Regions from separate parts of the Pseudoalteromonas sp. Angola-7 genome, predicted to be linked through region 1. Evidence: predicted binding sites of a transcription regulator. Region 1 holds the regulator's gene; each other region holds the start of a gene.
What was found. Region 1 encodes sigma-54, which starts transcription at its own class of promoters, with help from an activator protein. Its sites were predicted from a motif close to GTTGGCACGNNNNTNGNNT; they were not measured.

Region 1 (4,217 bases):
TTTTACTGGTTGATCAAGGCCCGTAAGCGGTTTAAGTTCAGGCTCCCAGTGGGGGTTTGGCAAAAAGCGAGCATCAAAAACATAATCAGCTTCTTTAGGTATGCCGTGTTTAAAGCCAAACGATTCAAACGTTACAATAAGTTGCTTATCTTTTTTACCCAGTATTTTTTCGCGAATTGACTCTGCTAATTGGTGCACACTTAAATCGGTAGTATCAAGCATAAAGTCAGCGCGCGTTACGAGTACATCAAGCAGCTCTTTTTCTTTTTTTATTGCTAAATCAAGCGGCAGCGAATCGATGGATAAAGGGTGTAATCTGCGTGTTTCTGAAAAACGTTTGATCAGTGTTTGATCATCACTATCTAAATAAAACAGTGTGGGTTTAGCAAAGTCAGGAAGGTACTCGAGAATATCGTTAAATTCGTCTTGTTCTTTGGGGATATTACGAACATCTATACTAACGGCTATTTTGTCATAGTTATCTGAAACACTTCGCACTAAAGAGGGCAGTAAGTTGACCGGAATATTATCTACGCAATAATAGCCTAAATCTTCAACCACGCGTAAAGCAACCGACTTACCTGAACCAGAACGGCCGCTTATGATAATTAACTCCATTTATAGCCCTTAGTATTTACTACGATTGATCAACAATTACTTGATACAGCTCTGCATCGGTTTTAGCACTACGCAGCTGTTTACAAAATTCTTTGTTGCTCAGTTTATCAGCTATGGTTGCCAGAGTCTTTAGGTGCTGTTGGTTATCGCCATCTGGTACGATGAGTGCAACAAAAATATCAACAGGGCAGTTATCAATAGCATCAAAGTTAACAGGGGTGTCGCTAACAAGTACTAAAGCCAGCGGCTCTTCTACGCCACCCATTCTGCCATGAGGAATGGCGATACCTCGGCCAATACCAGTACTGCCTAGCTTTTCTCTGCTTGCCAGCGCATTAAGAATATCTTGTTGTGGTAAGTAGGGGAGCTTTTCATGAGCTAGCTCACTGATAAACTCTAAAATTCTTTTTTTACTACTAAAAAGGACCGCAGCTTTGCTGCAGTCCTGGCATACTAATGTACTTAATTTCATAATATTAGTGTCTAGCAAGCTTCTCTTTATGTTTTATGACTTGACGATCGAGCTTGTCAATCAACGAGTCTATAGCGGCATACATATCTTGGTGCTCTGTTGAGGCAAATAAATCTGCGCCACTTACATGAATAGTCGCTTCTGCTTTTTGGTTGAGTTTTTCTACATCGAGAATGACATGCACATTGCTAATATGATCTGAGTGCCTTTCTAGCTTTGCAAATTTATTATTTACATAGTCTCTAAGTGAATCAGTTACTTCTACGTGACGACCAGTTAGGTTTAGTTGCATAAGCATTTCCTCTTTGTTTTTTACGTCTTATATCAAACTCTTTCTCTGATTTGACGGTGGAATAGCTAGCGATTCACGGTATTTTGCTATTGTGCGTCTAGCTACTTTAATTCCTTGCTCTGCCAATATATCCGCAATTTTACTATCACTCAATGGTTTAGCTGAGTTTTCCGCGGCAATTAGCTTTTTAATTAGGGCACGTATTGCGGTTGATGAACACTCTCCGCCGTTTTCAGTGCTTACGTGGCTTGAGAAAAAATACTTAAGCTCAAAAATACCACGTGGCGTATGCATATATTTTTGCGTGGTAACACGCGAAATTGTCGATTCATGCATTTCTACCATTTCAGCAACATCGTTTAAAACCATTGGCTTCATGGCTTCGGGGCCATGTTCAAAAAATGCCTGTTGCTGTTTTACAATACAGTTTGTTACTTTGAGCAGCGTGTCGTTTCTGCTTTCAAGGCTTTTTATAAACCATTTAGCTTCTTGTAAGTGAGAGCGAATAAATTGGCTATCACCACTTGATTTTACGGTACGTGACATAGCCGCGTACTGACTATTTACGCGTATTTTTGGCATGCTATCTGGGTTTAGCTCTACCACCCAGCGGCCTTTTATTTTTTTAACCGACACATCCGGTATTACATACTCCGACTCTTCCCTTACTATTGTATCTGCAGGTTTTGGGTTGAGGGTATGTATTAGGGTCATGACCTCTTTAAGCTCGTCTTCTTTAAGCTTAGTCTTTTTCATTAATGTACGATAGTCGCGTGCCGCTAATAGATCAATGTGATCGGTTAAGATCATTTTAGTTTGTTCTATAAAAGGGGTGTCTTTATCAAACTGGTTTAGCTGAATACACAAGCACTCTTGTAAACTGCGCGCGGCTATACCTACAGGGTCAAATAACTGAATACGCTTTAAAACGGCTTCTATTTCATCAAGTTCAACTTCAACTTCGTCATCGTTTTCTTGGTTAAAGCTCTCTAAAATCTCTTCGCAACTTAGCGTTAAAATACCCGAGTCATCTACAGCTTCTACAATGGCAATAGCAATGGCTTCGTCAGTGGGGCTAAAGGGAGTAAGCTGAAGCTGCCACATTAGATACTCATGTAGCGTTTCAGTAGAGGCACCTTGATAAATAGACTCATCTTCCGGCATTGGGCCTGAGGATGCAGCAGGGGCTGCGCTCATGTACTCATCCCAAGTTACATCCATTGCCATATCATCGCTAACGGTGTCTTTATTTAAAGCTTCGCCACTGTCTTGCTCGTACTCGCTGGTTGTATCGTCAGCCGATGCGCTTACGGTTACATCATCCGTATCTGCTTTTTGTTCATTTTTTCCAGCCGACTCTTCCGTGTAATCTTGCTCTTCTACTTCTAATAGCGGGTTGCTATCAAGTGCTTCTTGTATTTCTTGCTGGAGATCCAATGTACTGAGCTGCAGCAAGCGAATCGCTTGTTGCAATTGTGGAGTCATTGTAAGTTGCTGGCCCATGCGCAGCTGTAATGATTGCCTCATGTATCTCTAACAATCCTTTTGTGTTGTTATAATTAATATTAGCAGATGCTTGTAGGTGTGGCTTAAATGTTACAGCCTAAATTGCTCGCCTAAATAAACATCGCGTACAGTTTTGTCATTTAATACGTGTTCTGGGGTGCCAGATGCAATTAGCTCCCCATGAGAAACAATGTAGGCTTTTTCACAAACATCAAGGGTTTCTCTTACATTGTGATCGGTAATTAATACGCCAATGCCACGGTTTTTAAGATGTTCTATTATTTTCTTTATATCTAACACTGAAATCGGATCAACACCAGCAAAAGGCTCATCCAATAAAATAAATTTAGGGTTTGCTGCCAGTGCTCTGGCAATTTCTACACGGCGGCGTTCACCACCAGAAAGCGCCATACCTTGGCTATCGCGAATATGCTGGATACTAAATTCATCAAGTAAGTTGTTAAGCGTTTCTTCACGTGCGGCTTTATTGAGCTCTTTACGCGTTTCTAAAATAGCCATTAAGTTTTGATAAACTGTCAGCTTTCTAAATATTGATGACTCTTGCGGCAAATAGCCAATGCCTAAGCGTGCGCGGCTGTGCATAGGCAATAACGTAATGTCGTTATCATCAATAGAAATTTTACCTTTGTCGCTAGGTACTAACCCTACAATCATGTAAAAGGTGGTGGTTTTACCTGCGCCATTAGGGCCCAATAAGCCAACAATGCTGCCGGCTTCTACCTCAAGGCCTACATTTTTTACAACTTGGCGGCCTTTATAGCTTTTTGCTAATAGTTCTGCTTTTAAGGTGCTCATGGTTGACCTTCGTTACCTGTTTTTTCTTTAATTTTTGCTTCAACAGGCACTAAAATTGTGTGGACACGATCCGTAGAGTTTTCGTCTTTTTCTGCGCTAATAAGCTGCTGCTGCATATCGTAGGTAATACTTTTAGCATTAATTTTTTGACCGGCTTGTGCGACTTCAGCATCGCCAACAAGTGTTAAAAAGCGCTTTGCTACGTCGTAACGTACTTCGTTTGCACTGGCACTCATTACGGTCCCATCGTCTTGCTTTTCTTCGAAGTAGGCTGGGCTGCCAGTGGCAATAAGGAGTTGTTTGTTATCCCCTAAGTCTTCACGTTTATGTACTTCGAGTCGGTCGGCTGTAATTTTGCGATTACCATGCACAATTTCGACGTTCTTTTCAAAAATACCTACGTTTTCTTTAAGTTGGCCTTCTTGACGGTCTGCACTAATAGAAATTTGATTTGCTGGCGGTTGAGCAGCAGGCTCAGCAGCAGAGGCGCTAAATGCAAGCATTAGCGATGGG
Region 2 (4,217 bases), on a different contig from region 1:
GTAACGATATTAGTACTAGTTCATCTTTTATGGACTCGATTACTTGGCAAGAGACTCAAGTAGCGACTTCCACTGAAGAGAGCGATGCGTTAACACAGGAAGATTTTTTCTCGTTGCTAACTCAGCAGCTATCGTATCAGGATCCGAGTAATCCGGCTGATAACGATCAGATGATTGCGCAAATGACTAATTTTACCATGGCGCAAGGTATCACAGATTTAAACACAAATTTTGAGTCGCTTGCCTCATCAATGACTTCAAACTCTGCTTTACAAGCATCAACCCTGGTTGGTAAACAAGCGCTTTTAGAATCTAATACGCTTGAACTTGGTGAAAGTGGCGAGGCAAAAGGGTCGGCAGTTGCTGAAGAAGCCGTTGATAATTTAAAAATCAAAGTCACAGATGCCTCTGGGCAACTGGTAAGAACTATCGATATGGGTTCGCAAGCAGCGGGTGCTGTGCGCTTTAGTTGGGATGGGAATAATGAATCTGGCGAACGCCTACCAGAGGGCGAATACACGATTACTGCAGAGGGCAGTACCAACGGCGAGTTTTCAAGCTTACCGGTAGCCACATTCAAAAACATTGAAAGCGTTAATATCAACGGCTCTAGTGGCATTATTATTAACACCAAAGAGGGTGCGGTTAGGTTGACGGATGTCGCAGAGATCGCATAACCATTTAAAAGTATTTCGCCTGCTAGCAGGCTATTAGATTAAAAGTTAGAGGTGAATTATGAGCTTTAATATCGCACTTACAGGCCTAGCTGCCGCTCAAAAAGACTTAGACGTAACAGCAAATAATATTGCTAACGTAAATACCACTGGTTTTAAAGAATCGCGGGCTGAATTTGCTGATGTATATGCTGCATCTGTGTTTAGCGCAGGTAAAACCAAAAATGGTGATGGTGTGCAAACAACCATGGTTGCACAGCAATTTCATCAAGGCTCACTGCAATTTACTAACAACTCGTTAGACTTAGCGATTACTGGCGAAGGTTACTTTGCAATGACCGATGATATTTCGTCGCAAGATTTAACCTATACTCGTGCAGGTGCATTTAAGCTTAATCAAGACAATTTTATGGTTGACGCCAAAGGTAATTACTTACAAGCTTTTCCGGTTGATGCATCAAGTGGGGACACCACATCGGTAAGTCTAAGTACAACTAACCCAATTCAAATTCCTGATTCATCTGGTTCGCCTCGCGCTACAGAAAACGTATTTTTGTCATTTAATTTAGATGCAACAGCAGATGCTACAGGCCTTGCTTTTGACCCTACATCAAATGGTACGTATAACTCGTCAACGTCTACAACCGTTTATGATTCACTGGGTGAGCCGCATATTCTTCAGTACTTTTTTGTTAAAGAAGAAGACGCTGCTGCAGGTGGTACTGATAACAGCTGGGAGGTATACGCCACCTTAGATGGGAAAGTTGTAGATGGTACATCAGGTGCAGAGCAAACAACTACACCTTATACACCGATAGCTACACTTGGCTTCGACTCTAGTGGTTTACCTGCGACAACCAACGGTATAGCAAATACTAACGCCACAACATTTGACGAAATTAATTTACCGGCAGGTGCAGGCACTGGTTTATCGTCAATGCTTGATAACGGCGCGACATTTCCAAGCACGGGTATTGAGTTAAATTGGCGCGATGAAAATAACACAGCAGGACGTATTCCCACTCAGTACTCAAGTGGTTTTGAAGTAAAAGCCCTTGACCAAGATGGTTCTACAGTCGGTCGTTTAGCGGGTATTGATATTGGTACAGACGGTAAAATTGTGGCCTCGTACAGTAATGGTGATTCAACCTACTTAGGGCAAGTGGCTATGGTACGTTTTCCAAACTCACAAGGTTTATCGCAAGTAGGCGATACCAGCTGGAAGCAAAGTATTGACTCTGGCGAGCCGGTAGCCGGTGAAGCAGGCTCGGGTACTTTTGGTAGTATTAATTCATCCGCACTTGAGCAATCAAATACCAACTTAACAAACGAATTAGTTGATTTGATTACCGCTCAACGTAACTACCAAGCAAACTCTCGAGCGCTTGAAGTTAACTCAACAATTCAGCAAAGTATTTTGCAGATTCGATAAGTTAACCTTATTTTTGGTTAAGATTTTAAGGCTGCATTTTTGCAGCCTTTTTTATACCTAATACCACAAATTAGCCTAGCTGAACCGTTCAATACCTTCCTTATATTGCGTCAAATTTAATCTGGCATCTATTTTGCATTTATCAACTCAGAGATTTTTTATGTGAGTCGATGTTATGGACAAAATGGTCTACATTGCGGCCTCTGGCGCTAAGCAAAGCCTACAGGGGCTTGCACTTAAAGCCAATAATTTGGCAAACGCAAATACCACAGGTTTTAAAGCTGACTTCGCGCAAGCGCGTTCTATGCAAGCATTTGGCGAGGGCTTGCCGACCCGAGTGTTTTCTATGCAAGAGCGACCTGGTTCTAACATGACCTCTGGCGGCATAATCGAAACAGGGCGAGATTTAGACATTGCCATGAGCGATAACGCCTGGCTCGCTGTTCAAGATGACTCAGGGAATGAAGCCTACACTAAAGTCGGTACGCTGAACATTACTGCACAAGGCATGTTAGTAACGAGCCATGGTCGTCAAGTTATTGGCGAAGGTGGCCCCGTAATTCTACCTGTCCCTATTGAAAAAATAAGCTTTAGTGCAGATGGCGCCATTCAGGTTCGCCCGCAAGGCGCACCAGCCAATTTTTTAGAAGAAGTAGACACGCTACGTGTTGTTGAAGGAAACAGCAGGCAGCTTGAAAAAGGTAACGATGGTTTATTTAGACCAGTACCTGGGCAAACCGTTGATACCTCTGAAAATGTAAAAGTGTTAAGTGGTGCACTGGAAATGTCTAACGTTAATCCAGTTCACGAAATGGTCGATATGATCAACCACCAACGTCAATTTGAGTTACAAGTAAAACTAATGAAAACAGCTGAAGAGATTGACGAACGTCAAGATCAGTTGATGCGCATAGTTTAACTTTAAAATGAGGGCATACTTATGAATCCTGCATTGTGGATAAGTAAAACAGGGCTAGACGCTCAACAAACTGATATTTCAGTTATTTCAAATAATTTGGCGAATGCCAGTACCGTAGGTTACAAAAAGAGCCGCGCTATTTTTGAAGATTTACTGTATCAAAACATCAACCAACCTGGCGGGCGATCATCACAAGATACTGAGTTACCATCAGGCCTAATGCTTGGTGCCGGTGCAAAAGTGGTTGCTAACCAAAAAGAGTTTACGCAAGGCAATATGCTTACCACTGAAAACTCACTTGATTGGATGATCTCAGGCGAAGGCTTTTTTGAAGTGTTGCAACCTGATGGCAATATTGCCTATTCGCGTAATGGACAATTTACTACCGATGAAGACGGCCGCATTGTTACTTCAGGTGCTGGCTTTGTTGTTCAGCCCGAAATGAATGTTCCCGATGATGCGCAATCAATTACGGTTTCTCAAGATGGTGAAGTATCTGTACGTGTTGCAGGGCAAGCCGATAATGTGGTGATTGGTCAGCTAACAATTAGCGACTTTATTAATCCATCTGGTCTTGAGCCAATTGGTCAAAACCTTTACACCGAAACGGCTGTTAGTGGGGCACCTGTGCAAGGTAATCCAGGCGTAGAAGGGTTGGGTACTATTATTCAGGGCTCGCTTGAAACATCAAACGTTAATGTAACAGAAGAACTGGTAAACCTTATCGAAACACAACGTGTTTACGAAATGAATTCAAAAGTAATTTCAGCCGTTGACGAAATGATGAGCTACATCAATCAACAGTTATAATCGTGCACAAGGGGATAGTTATGCGTAAAGTTATTTTATTTGCTGCAGGCACCATATTTTTAAGTGGCTGTGTTTCTACGCAAAATAGTGAAGTGGTTCAAGACGACCCATACTACGCACCCATGTACCCAGAGCCCGTAGCAGAGCCCGTTGTTGCAACAGGTTCGCTATTTAATACCAACACATTTAATGACCTGTATTCAGATAAAAAAGCGCTTAGAACAGGCGATATCATCACCGTCAAGCTTGAAGAGTCAACACAAGCTACAAAAGCCGCAAAAACTGAAACTGACAAAGAAACCGACGCCAGTTTGGACCCCATTATTGGATTAGGTGGCTTACCTGTAAATATAGGTGGCGACAGTATTCAGTTTGGTATTGG
Region 3 (4,217 bases), on a different contig from region 1:
GCTGAAAACTTAGTTGGCGAACAAAACGAAATAACCGTTGTTGATATAGACGGCAACCGCTTACGAGAGCTACAAGATAAGTACGACTTACAAGGGGTCACGGGGCACAGTGCTCACCCAGATGTGCTCAGACGTGCAGGTGCTGAAGACGCCGACATGATTATTGCGGTAACCAGCTCAGATGAAGTCAATATGGTGGCCTGCCAAGTCGCGTATAGTATTTTTAATACGCCCACTAAAATAGCCCGTATCCGATCAGAGCAATATTTAAAATACCGCGAAAAGCTATTTCATAACGATGACCTCCCGGTTGATCACTATATTGCCCCCGAAGCACTTGTTACCAAATATATTCGCCGTTTAATAGATTACCCAGGCGCGTTGCAAGTGCTGCAATTTGCCGATGGCATGCTCTCTCTTGTGGCTGTAAAAGCTTACTACGGTGGCTTATTAGTGGGTTATGCGCTTTCTGCTTTAAAAGAGCATATTCCGAATGTAGAAACCCGTGTAGCAGCAATTTATCGCCAAGGTAAAGCTATAAAACCACTGGGCACCACGGTAATAGAAGCGGACGATGAAGTATTTTTCATTGCTGCCACTAAGCATATTCGTGCGGTTATGAACGAGCTACAAAAACTTGAGCGTTCTTACAAAAAAATTATGATAGCCGGTGGCGGTAACATTGGTGCAGGCCTTGCTCGCTCACTGGAAAAAAACCACAGCGTTAAGTTATTAGAGCGCAGTAAAGAGCGTGCTGAGCAACTCTCTGAAATGCTAGATAACACCGTCGTGTTTTGTGGAGACGCCTCAGACCAAGAACTACTATCTGAAGAGCACATAGAACAAGTTGATGTGTTTATTGCCGTAACCAACGACGATGAAGCAAATATAATGTCGGCCATGCTTGCAAAACGCATGGGCGCACAAAAAACCATGGTGCTTATTCAGCGTGGTGCGTATGTAGATTTAGTGCAAGGGGGTGAAATAGATATTGCTATATCACCACAACAAGCAACTATTTCGGCGCTACTTACACACGTACGCCGTGGCGATATTGTTAATGTGTACTCGTTACGTAAAGGCGCGGCAGAGGCCATTGAAGCCGTTGCCCATGGCGATGAAAACACATCAAAAGTAGTTGGCCGTGCGATTGCCGATATCAAGCTACCTGCAGGTACAACGATTGGCGCTATTGTACGTAATGACGACGTACTGATTGCCCACGACGACACCGTTATTATGTCTGGTGATCACGTTATTATGTTTTTAATCGATAAAAAGCATATCAACGTAGTAGAAAAGCTATTCCAAGTTAGCGCTATATTTTTATAGTTAAACACAAAAAAGCCGCTGACTAAGGCGGCTTTAGTGGAGTATGTTTTTTAATGCTAGGCAACCCTGCTTAGCAGCTTCTAATTACTGTACTTTTGAAAACTCTTGCTCAGAAATTTCACCATTACCATCAGTATCTAGCTGGTCAAAAATTTTCACTAGCTGTGAATTTACCTGCGCTTCTTGCTTTGAAATTGCACCATCACCATCGGCATCAAACGAGGCAAAGTCGACTGCAGCATACGCCGCTGATGAAGAAGCTAATACGATAACGGCAAGTGCTGTATTTAATGTTTTCATAGTTGTGTCCTAATTAAGAGGAAATCCTTTTCTAAGATCCATGGGTTTAAAAATTAACTAAAAAGTGCTTTTGCCAATGTGCATTATTAAGTTTTAATGCACATTGGATTAGAGAAAATGACTCTTTGCTAAGTGAACATGCGCTGTCCTGCGCTCAATTGGCAAAGATCATCACACCCTAGTATTTAGAGAACTCTTGCTTTGAAAGCTCACCATTTCCGTCGGTATCAAGCTCAACAAACTCAGCCATTAAATCCGCATCAACCGATGCCTCAGCTTGGCTAATGGCACCATTGCCATCTACATCTAGCGTGTCAAAATCAGTCCCTGCAAAGGCAGCAGAAGAAGAGGCAATAGCCATAAATGCGAGTGCTTTATTTAAATGCTTCATAATTTAATCCTTCAATATAAACAAATTAGTTAAGTTCACTACGTGGTGTACGTAATCCTTGTAATCCTTTTTCGTAAGCTCCCTTGCCTACTTAGGTTGTCATTGGCAACTCAGGATTGTTACCACACTTTAAGCTTCTGAAAATTCTTCTTTTGATAGCTCACCATCTTGGTCAGTATCTAATTCTGAGAACATGCTCATCAGTTTTGCATCAATTGATGCCTCTGATTTGCTAATTGTGCCGCTGCCATCTACATCTAACGTATCAAAATCGGTTGCTGCAAATACCGCTGATGATGAAGCAAGGGCGATAAGTGCTAAAGTTTTATTAATGCTTTTCATAATATAATTCCTTCAAGTATATGTGTGCGATTAAGTGTTTTACTTTAAATCACGTTATTGTTCAGTACAGCCAGACTATTACAACTTGAATGCCAAGTTTTAAAAGTTTATTAATTTCAATCAGTTAAATTAGTGCTTGGCTATTTTTGATAAATTTGCGGGGGTTTTATGTTGCAAACTAGCAACAAAGGGTAAAGCTAAGTTTTTAAATACAATAAAAACAGCTAGTTACATAAAAGAAAAAAGCTACAATTTTCGGCGTAAATTGTAAGGGTGAAGATTTATCGAAAAAAGAGACTAAATTTTAGCCGTGAGGGGAGCTAACGTATTAAAATAACTCACTCGTAAAACTAATCTATACATCTGATTTTTATAGAAAATAAAAAATATTTTGTGAAGTTTTAAAAAATATGACTGCCACTAAAATAAAAAATGGCCATTTGTTGCTATTAAGCGAAAGTACTTACTCTAATGGCAACTCAAGCATTGCGGGATCGATAAAGTGCTCTTTCATAAATGCCTTCATTTCATCTTCACTGGCTAAAAGTTTAATACCACAATTAACCCCCGCAGCGTGTTCTTTTACACTGCATATTTCGCCAGTAAATGCTTTATTGTTGGTATCAACCGTCACCGTGCATTGCATATCTTTAATATTTTCATCGTTTTGATCGCCGCGTACATCAAACATCACCCCGGTAAGCGAGATGTCTTTAATCACCCCTTCAAGTACTCTATCGTCACTGAGAGTTAATTTTGCAGGTAATAAGGTAGGTATGCGTGTTTGCGCGCGCAGTGCAAATAACTGCACTTGCGTAGGGTAATTAATAAAAATGAGCCTAGCAGGGTGTGAGGCAACCGACATAAGCTGCTGCCTAAATGCTATTACTTGTCCGCCACTGCCTTCTATAACCGCTCTTACCACCACCATTACACCATCACGTAGGTAATCACTTGCAGCAGGTAAACGCTTTGAACTTGGGTAATTTAAAATAATAAATTTATTTTCTAGCAAGCCAATAAACTCTGTTTTCACGCGTTTACTACTGGTAGGCGTAACAATTTCCAAGTCGACCAATCGCCCTGTTGTTAACTGGTGTAATTTATCTAAATTAGAATGTGGCATGCCTGTTCCTGAGCATCATTTTTATATTATTACCCACGCCAAAAGGTCGGCGTAAATAGCACGAGTAAAGTGAATATTTCTAAGCGACCAAATACCATGGCAATGGTTAATAGCCATTTGGCACCATCGCTCACCGCCCCATAATGCGAGGCAACATCACCTAAGCCTGGGCCTAAATTATTTAAACATGCCGCTGTAGCAGAGAACGCGGTAATGTTATCCATGCCGGTTCCCATTAGCGCCAGCATTATAATAATAAATACCAATGCGTACGCTGAGAAAAACCCCCAAACCGCTTCAACTACTTTATCGGGCAAGGCTTTACGACCAAGCTTAATAGAGTATATAGCACGTGGGTGCACTAAGCGGTTAAGCTCACGTATGCCTTGTAGGTAAAGTAAAAACACGCGTACAACTTTCATACCGCCACCGGTTGAACCTGCACAGCCACCTATAAAGCTCGAAAAAATAAGCAATATAGGTAAAAACAGCGGCCAAGTAGAAAAGTTATCAGTGGCAAAACCGGCTGTGGTACTCATAGAAACCGCCTGAAATAAGGCCTGATCGAGGGTTTCATCGCCATCGGCAAATATTTCGTTAGATGAGAGCACCGTAAAACAAATCACCACCAGCGCTAACTGTATCAGTAAAAAAACTTTAAATTCAGGGTCGCGAATGTATACCTGAACATTACGACTCGCTACCGCCGCGTAATGCAGTGAAAAG
Region 4 (4,217 bases), on a different contig from region 1:
AGCGTTTTTTTTATTTAACGCTGCCTTTATTAAAGCCCAGCATAGGCAGTGCATTTGCGTTGGGTTTTGCCCATACATTGGGCGAATTTGGATTAGTATTAATGATAGGCGGAAATATTCAAGGCGAAACACAAGTGGTATCTATTGCGCTTTATGATCATGTTGAATCGTTAAACTATGGTGCTGCGCATCAGTTGTCGTTAGTGCTTCTTGCAATTTCGTTTGCGTGTTTAGTTTTATTATTTAAATTTAATAAAACCGTGATAAACGGAGCCGCTAATCGTGCTTAAATTACAGTGTAAGCAAGTTTTTGATAGCTTTAATCTTGATGTAGATATTAGCATTAATGACTTTAATATATTAGGTGTGTTTGGGCCATCAGGCTCTGGTAAATCAAGCTTGTTGCACGCTATAGCTGGGCTTAACAGTGCACGCAGTGTTTATATTAATAATAAAAATATTACTCATCTAGCGCCTGATAAACGCGCACTTACTTTACAACTGCAGTCGTGCCCGTTGTTCCCGCATTTAAATGTTTTGGGTAACTTGCAATTTACGCAAAAGCATTGTAAAAACAAATCAACCACTTTAACTCTTGAGCGGGTTAGCGCGCTTTTAAACTTAGAGCCATTATTAAATCGTGATGTATCGGGCTTATCCGGCGGTGAGCAACAGCGCGTTATTTTTGGCAGAACACTTTTAAGCGGCCAATCGGTTATATTGCTTGATGAGCCCTTTAGCGCACTAGATTGGCACACTCGCTTTAATATGCTTAGCGCAGTACAAGAGCTAAATAAGCAGCACGCCATTAAATTCATAATTGTGAGTCACTCTTTAAAAGAGCTACTTTTTTGCAGTGATACCCTGTTACACATAGTTAAAGGTAAAGTGCTAGCGCAGGGTAATGCACAGCAAGTTGCCAATGCTATTTATGCAAGCTACAACCAAACGCCGTTAAGCGTATTAAATTATAGCAATCAACAATTTGATGAAAATTTTCAGGTATACAAACTTACACTAAACAACAGTAATCAGAGCTTATATGTAGCGCCTGAGCACATTAAGAAAAACCAAAAGTTAATAGTAGAAAGCGCGCAAATTACTTGCAGCAAAGCTAAGCCTGGTGCTACGAGTGACTGTAATGTTCTCATAGGTGTATTTGAACACGCCAAGCTTATTAATAATCAATACCAGCTTACAATTACCGTCGATACTCAGCTAATTTATTGCACCGCATCAAAACGCCAGTGGCAGCAAAATGAGGTAAATAAAGGTGAGCTACTGTACGTTAGCATTAATAACCTAGAGACTAATTAAGCTCCACACACCGCGCAATGCTTATTTTTTGTAATGTTAAAGCGGTTAAACTCCATGCTAAGCCCATCCACCAGTAATAGTTGTTCAGTAAGTTTACTAGGCAAGCCAGCTAATAATTTAAGTGCCTCAGTTGCTTGAATACTGCCAATTAACCCTACAATTGGGGAAAGGACCCCCGATTCTGAGCAGCTTTGTGTTTGCTCACTAAATAACTGAGATAAGCACCCATAACAATGGCTATTTTGTGCCATGGTAAAACAGGCAACTTGGCCTTCCATTCTAATTGCAGAGCCCGATACTAATGGCGTGTTGGTATTATAGCAGGCGCTATTGAGTAGGTTTCGCGTGGCTAAGTTGTCAGAGCAATCTATAACTACATCAACAGTGTTTAATAGCGTATTAAGTGCAAAGTCTTTATCTAAAAAAGCATCAATTGTATGTATATCTATTTCATCATTTAAGCTGGTTAACTGTGCTTTAGCTGCGTGTGTTTTTAAGCTACCTACATCTGTTTGTTTGTAAAGCACCTGCCTTTGCAAGTTTGTCGCATCAACTACATCGTTATCAACAAGGGTTAATGTTCCTACTCCTGATGCTGCTAAGTACTGTGCAACCGGGCAGCCTAAACCGCCTAAACCCACTATAAGCGCATGAGATTGCCACAGTTTTTCTTGTCCATCTATATCAAGTTGTACAAGCATAATGTGGCGAGAATAACGTAATTGCTGCTGATAAGATAAAGGCGGTTTTTGCATAAATGTGCGCTCAAATTTTTTTGTAACAATACCAAGTAGTTAAAACTCAGAGCAAGTAAAGCTTTAAAAATCTTTGCACTGTTAACGCCCATTGCTGCTACTTAAATAGTGCAAAGGAAAATTACTATCAATAAAGAAAATTGTAACCAGCTGAATTTGTTAGTTATTAATTGTTGGCTTGGTAATTGCTGAATGTGGTTAACGTTAATTTAACAACTGGCGCGGTATATATGCTACCAAAGTAGTATGTACTGCTTAAAACAATAATCGTTACAAGGAAAAAATAACATGCAACCGAGTACTGGGTTTAATCTCATATCGTTTAGCGGAAAAATGAAAATACTGCATTTAAGCTGGATGGTGTTTTTTATTTCGTTTTTTGTCTGGTTTAACCATGCACCATTATTAGGTGCTATAGCGGGTTCGCTAGGTATTACTATGGCACAAGTAAAAACACTGCTTATTTTAAATGTTGCCTTAACTATTCCGGCGCGTGTTGTAGTAGGTATGCTAACCGATAAATTTGGCCCGCGTATTGTATACGCAGCTCTACTCATTTTATGTAGTATCCCGTGTTTTATGTTTGCGATGGCGACCACATTTGAGCAAGCCGCTATTGCCCGTTTTGCACTTGGTTTTATTGGTGCGGGTTTTGTTGTTGGTATTCGCATGGTGAGCGAGTGGTTCCCGGCAAACGAGTTGGGTACAGCCGAAGGTATTTACGGCGGCTGGGGTAACTTTGGCTCGGCGGCAGCCGCAATGCTATTACCAGTATTAGCGCTTATGTTTGGCGGTGACGATGGTTGGCGCTATGCGATTGGCTTAACGGGAGTGTTAAGCGTAATTTTTGGTGTTATTTGGTATTTAAATGTATCGGACACACCTAAAGGTGGCACGTACTTTAAGCCTAAAAAAGTCGGGGCAATGGAAGTAACCAGCAAAGGCGACTTTGTATTACTTCTTATAATGAAGCTACCTATGTACGGTGCTTTAGCACTACTGACATGGAAGCTTTCGCCATCGGGCGCAAGCTTACTTTCTGAAAGTTTTGTTATTGGTACATATGTATTTTTGGTGCTGCTTTATCTTTACGAAGTGTATAAAACGTATGACATAAACGGCCATATTTTTAAACAACCTGTTCCAGAATCACATCGTTACGAATTTAAGCAAGTGGCTGTTTTAAATGTTCTGTACTTTACAACATTTGGCTCAGAGCTTGCCGTTGTATCTATGTTGCCATTATTTTTTATGGAAGTATTTGGCCTTGATATGGTGTACGCAGGTTTACTTGCATCAGCCTATGCATTTATGAACTTAGCCTCTCGTCCTGGTGGTGGTTGGATCTCAGATAGAATGGGTCGTCGTAAAACACTGATTGTACTTACCACCGGCTTAGCTGTAGGTTATTTTGTTATGGGTTTAGTTGATGCTAGCTGGCCGCTTTGGCTTGCAGTTGCCGCTGCCATGGCGTGTTCGTTCTTTGTGCAAGCAGGGGAAGGGGCTGTATTTGCCGCTGTGCCACTAATTAAACGCCGTTTAACTGGGCAAATTGCAGGTATGACGGGAGCGTACGGTAATGTCGGAGCTGTTGTATATTTAACGGCGCTTTCATTAGTTGATTACCAAACATTCTTTATGATTATCGCGGCAAGCGCATTGTTAGGTTTAGGTGCTTTGTTATTTATGAAAGAACCCGATGGCCATATCACAGAAGTAAACGAAGATGGCACCGTTGAACTGATTTCTGTGACTTAAGGCAACCTTATGTTTGATGAAACCCAAAAAGCCAGCGCACTTAAAAACGAACTCAACGTAGAGTTTGGTGGCTATAGCAGCAAAGGTATAAAAACCGAAAACCAAGATGCGTTTGCTGCCCTTAATACTCAAGCGCAAGAAAAAGAGTCAAAAGGGGTTATTGCCTGCTTGGCCGATGGGTGCTCATCAGCAAAAAATGCCAAACAAGCGTCACAGTTATCGGTAACGCACTTTATAAATGAGTATTTAAATACACCACCAAGTTGGGCCGTTAAAAAGTCGGTATCTAAGGTATTGGCCAGTTTAAATCAGTGGCTGTATTCGCAATCGGTTAACTACAATCACCTTGGCCAGCGCCAAGCAGATTGGATGACCACGTTTACAGCG

Region 2: PSH50_RS14205 (flagellar basal body rod protein FlgF) is a predicted target of sigma-54. The motif match lies at 2,227-2,245, and genes of this name have one in related genera.
Region 3: PSH50_RS19805 (EF-hand domain-containing protein) is a predicted target of sigma-54. The motif match lies at 2,444-2,462, and genes of this name have one in related genera.
Region 4: PSH50_RS07910 (NarK family nitrate/nitrite MFS transporter) is a predicted target of sigma-54. The motif match lies at 2,245-2,263, and genes of this name have one in related genera.

Annotation. Positions count from the first base shown of each region.
Region 1 is NZ_JAQREL010000003.1:420,478-424,694, reverse strand. It holds gene rapZ (RNase adapter RapZ) at 1-618, opposite strand, end outside; gene PSH50_RS06810 (PTS sugar transporter subunit IIA) at 638-1,090, opposite strand; gene hpf (ribosome hibernation promoting factor) at 1,095-1,382, opposite strand; gene PSH50_RS06800 (RNA polymerase factor sigma-54) at 1,410-2,909, opposite strand; gene lptB (LPS export ABC transporter ATP-binding protein) at 2,979-3,704, opposite strand; gene lptA (lipopolysaccharide transport periplasmic protein LptA) at 3,701-4,217, opposite strand, start outside.
Region 2 is NZ_JAQREL010000010.1:144,404-148,620, reverse strand. It holds gene PSH50_RS14215 (flagellar hook assembly protein FlgD) at 1-677, shown strand, start outside; gene flgE (flagellar hook protein FlgE) at 736-2,106, shown strand; gene PSH50_RS14205 (flagellar basal body rod protein FlgF) at 2,282-3,025, shown strand; gene flgG (flagellar basal-body rod protein FlgG) at 3,047-3,835, shown strand; gene flgH (flagellar basal body L-ring protein FlgH) at 3,856-4,217, shown strand, end outside.
Region 3 is NZ_JAQREL010000021.1:10,498-14,714, forward strand. It holds gene trkA (Trk system potassium transporter TrkA) at 1-1,332, shown strand, start outside; gene PSH50_RS19795 (EF-hand domain-containing protein) at 1,417-1,632, opposite strand; gene PSH50_RS19800 (calmodulin-like protein) at 1,811-2,023, opposite strand; gene PSH50_RS19805 (EF-hand domain-containing protein) at 2,153-2,365, opposite strand; gene PSH50_RS19810 (flagellar brake protein) at 2,829-3,491, opposite strand; gene PSH50_RS19815 (TrkH family potassium uptake protein) at 3,521-4,217, opposite strand, start outside.
Region 4 is NZ_JAQREL010000004.1:185,010-189,226, forward strand. It holds gene modB (molybdate ABC transporter permease subunit) at 1-290, shown strand, start outside; gene PSH50_RS07900 (ATP-binding cassette domain-containing protein) at 283-1,317, shown strand; gene moeB (molybdopterin-synthase adenylyltransferase MoeB) at 1,314-2,072, opposite strand; gene PSH50_RS07910 (NarK family nitrate/nitrite MFS transporter) at 2,361-3,830, shown strand; gene PSH50_RS07915 (bifunctional protein-serine/threonine kinase/phosphatase) at 3,840-4,217, shown strand, end outside.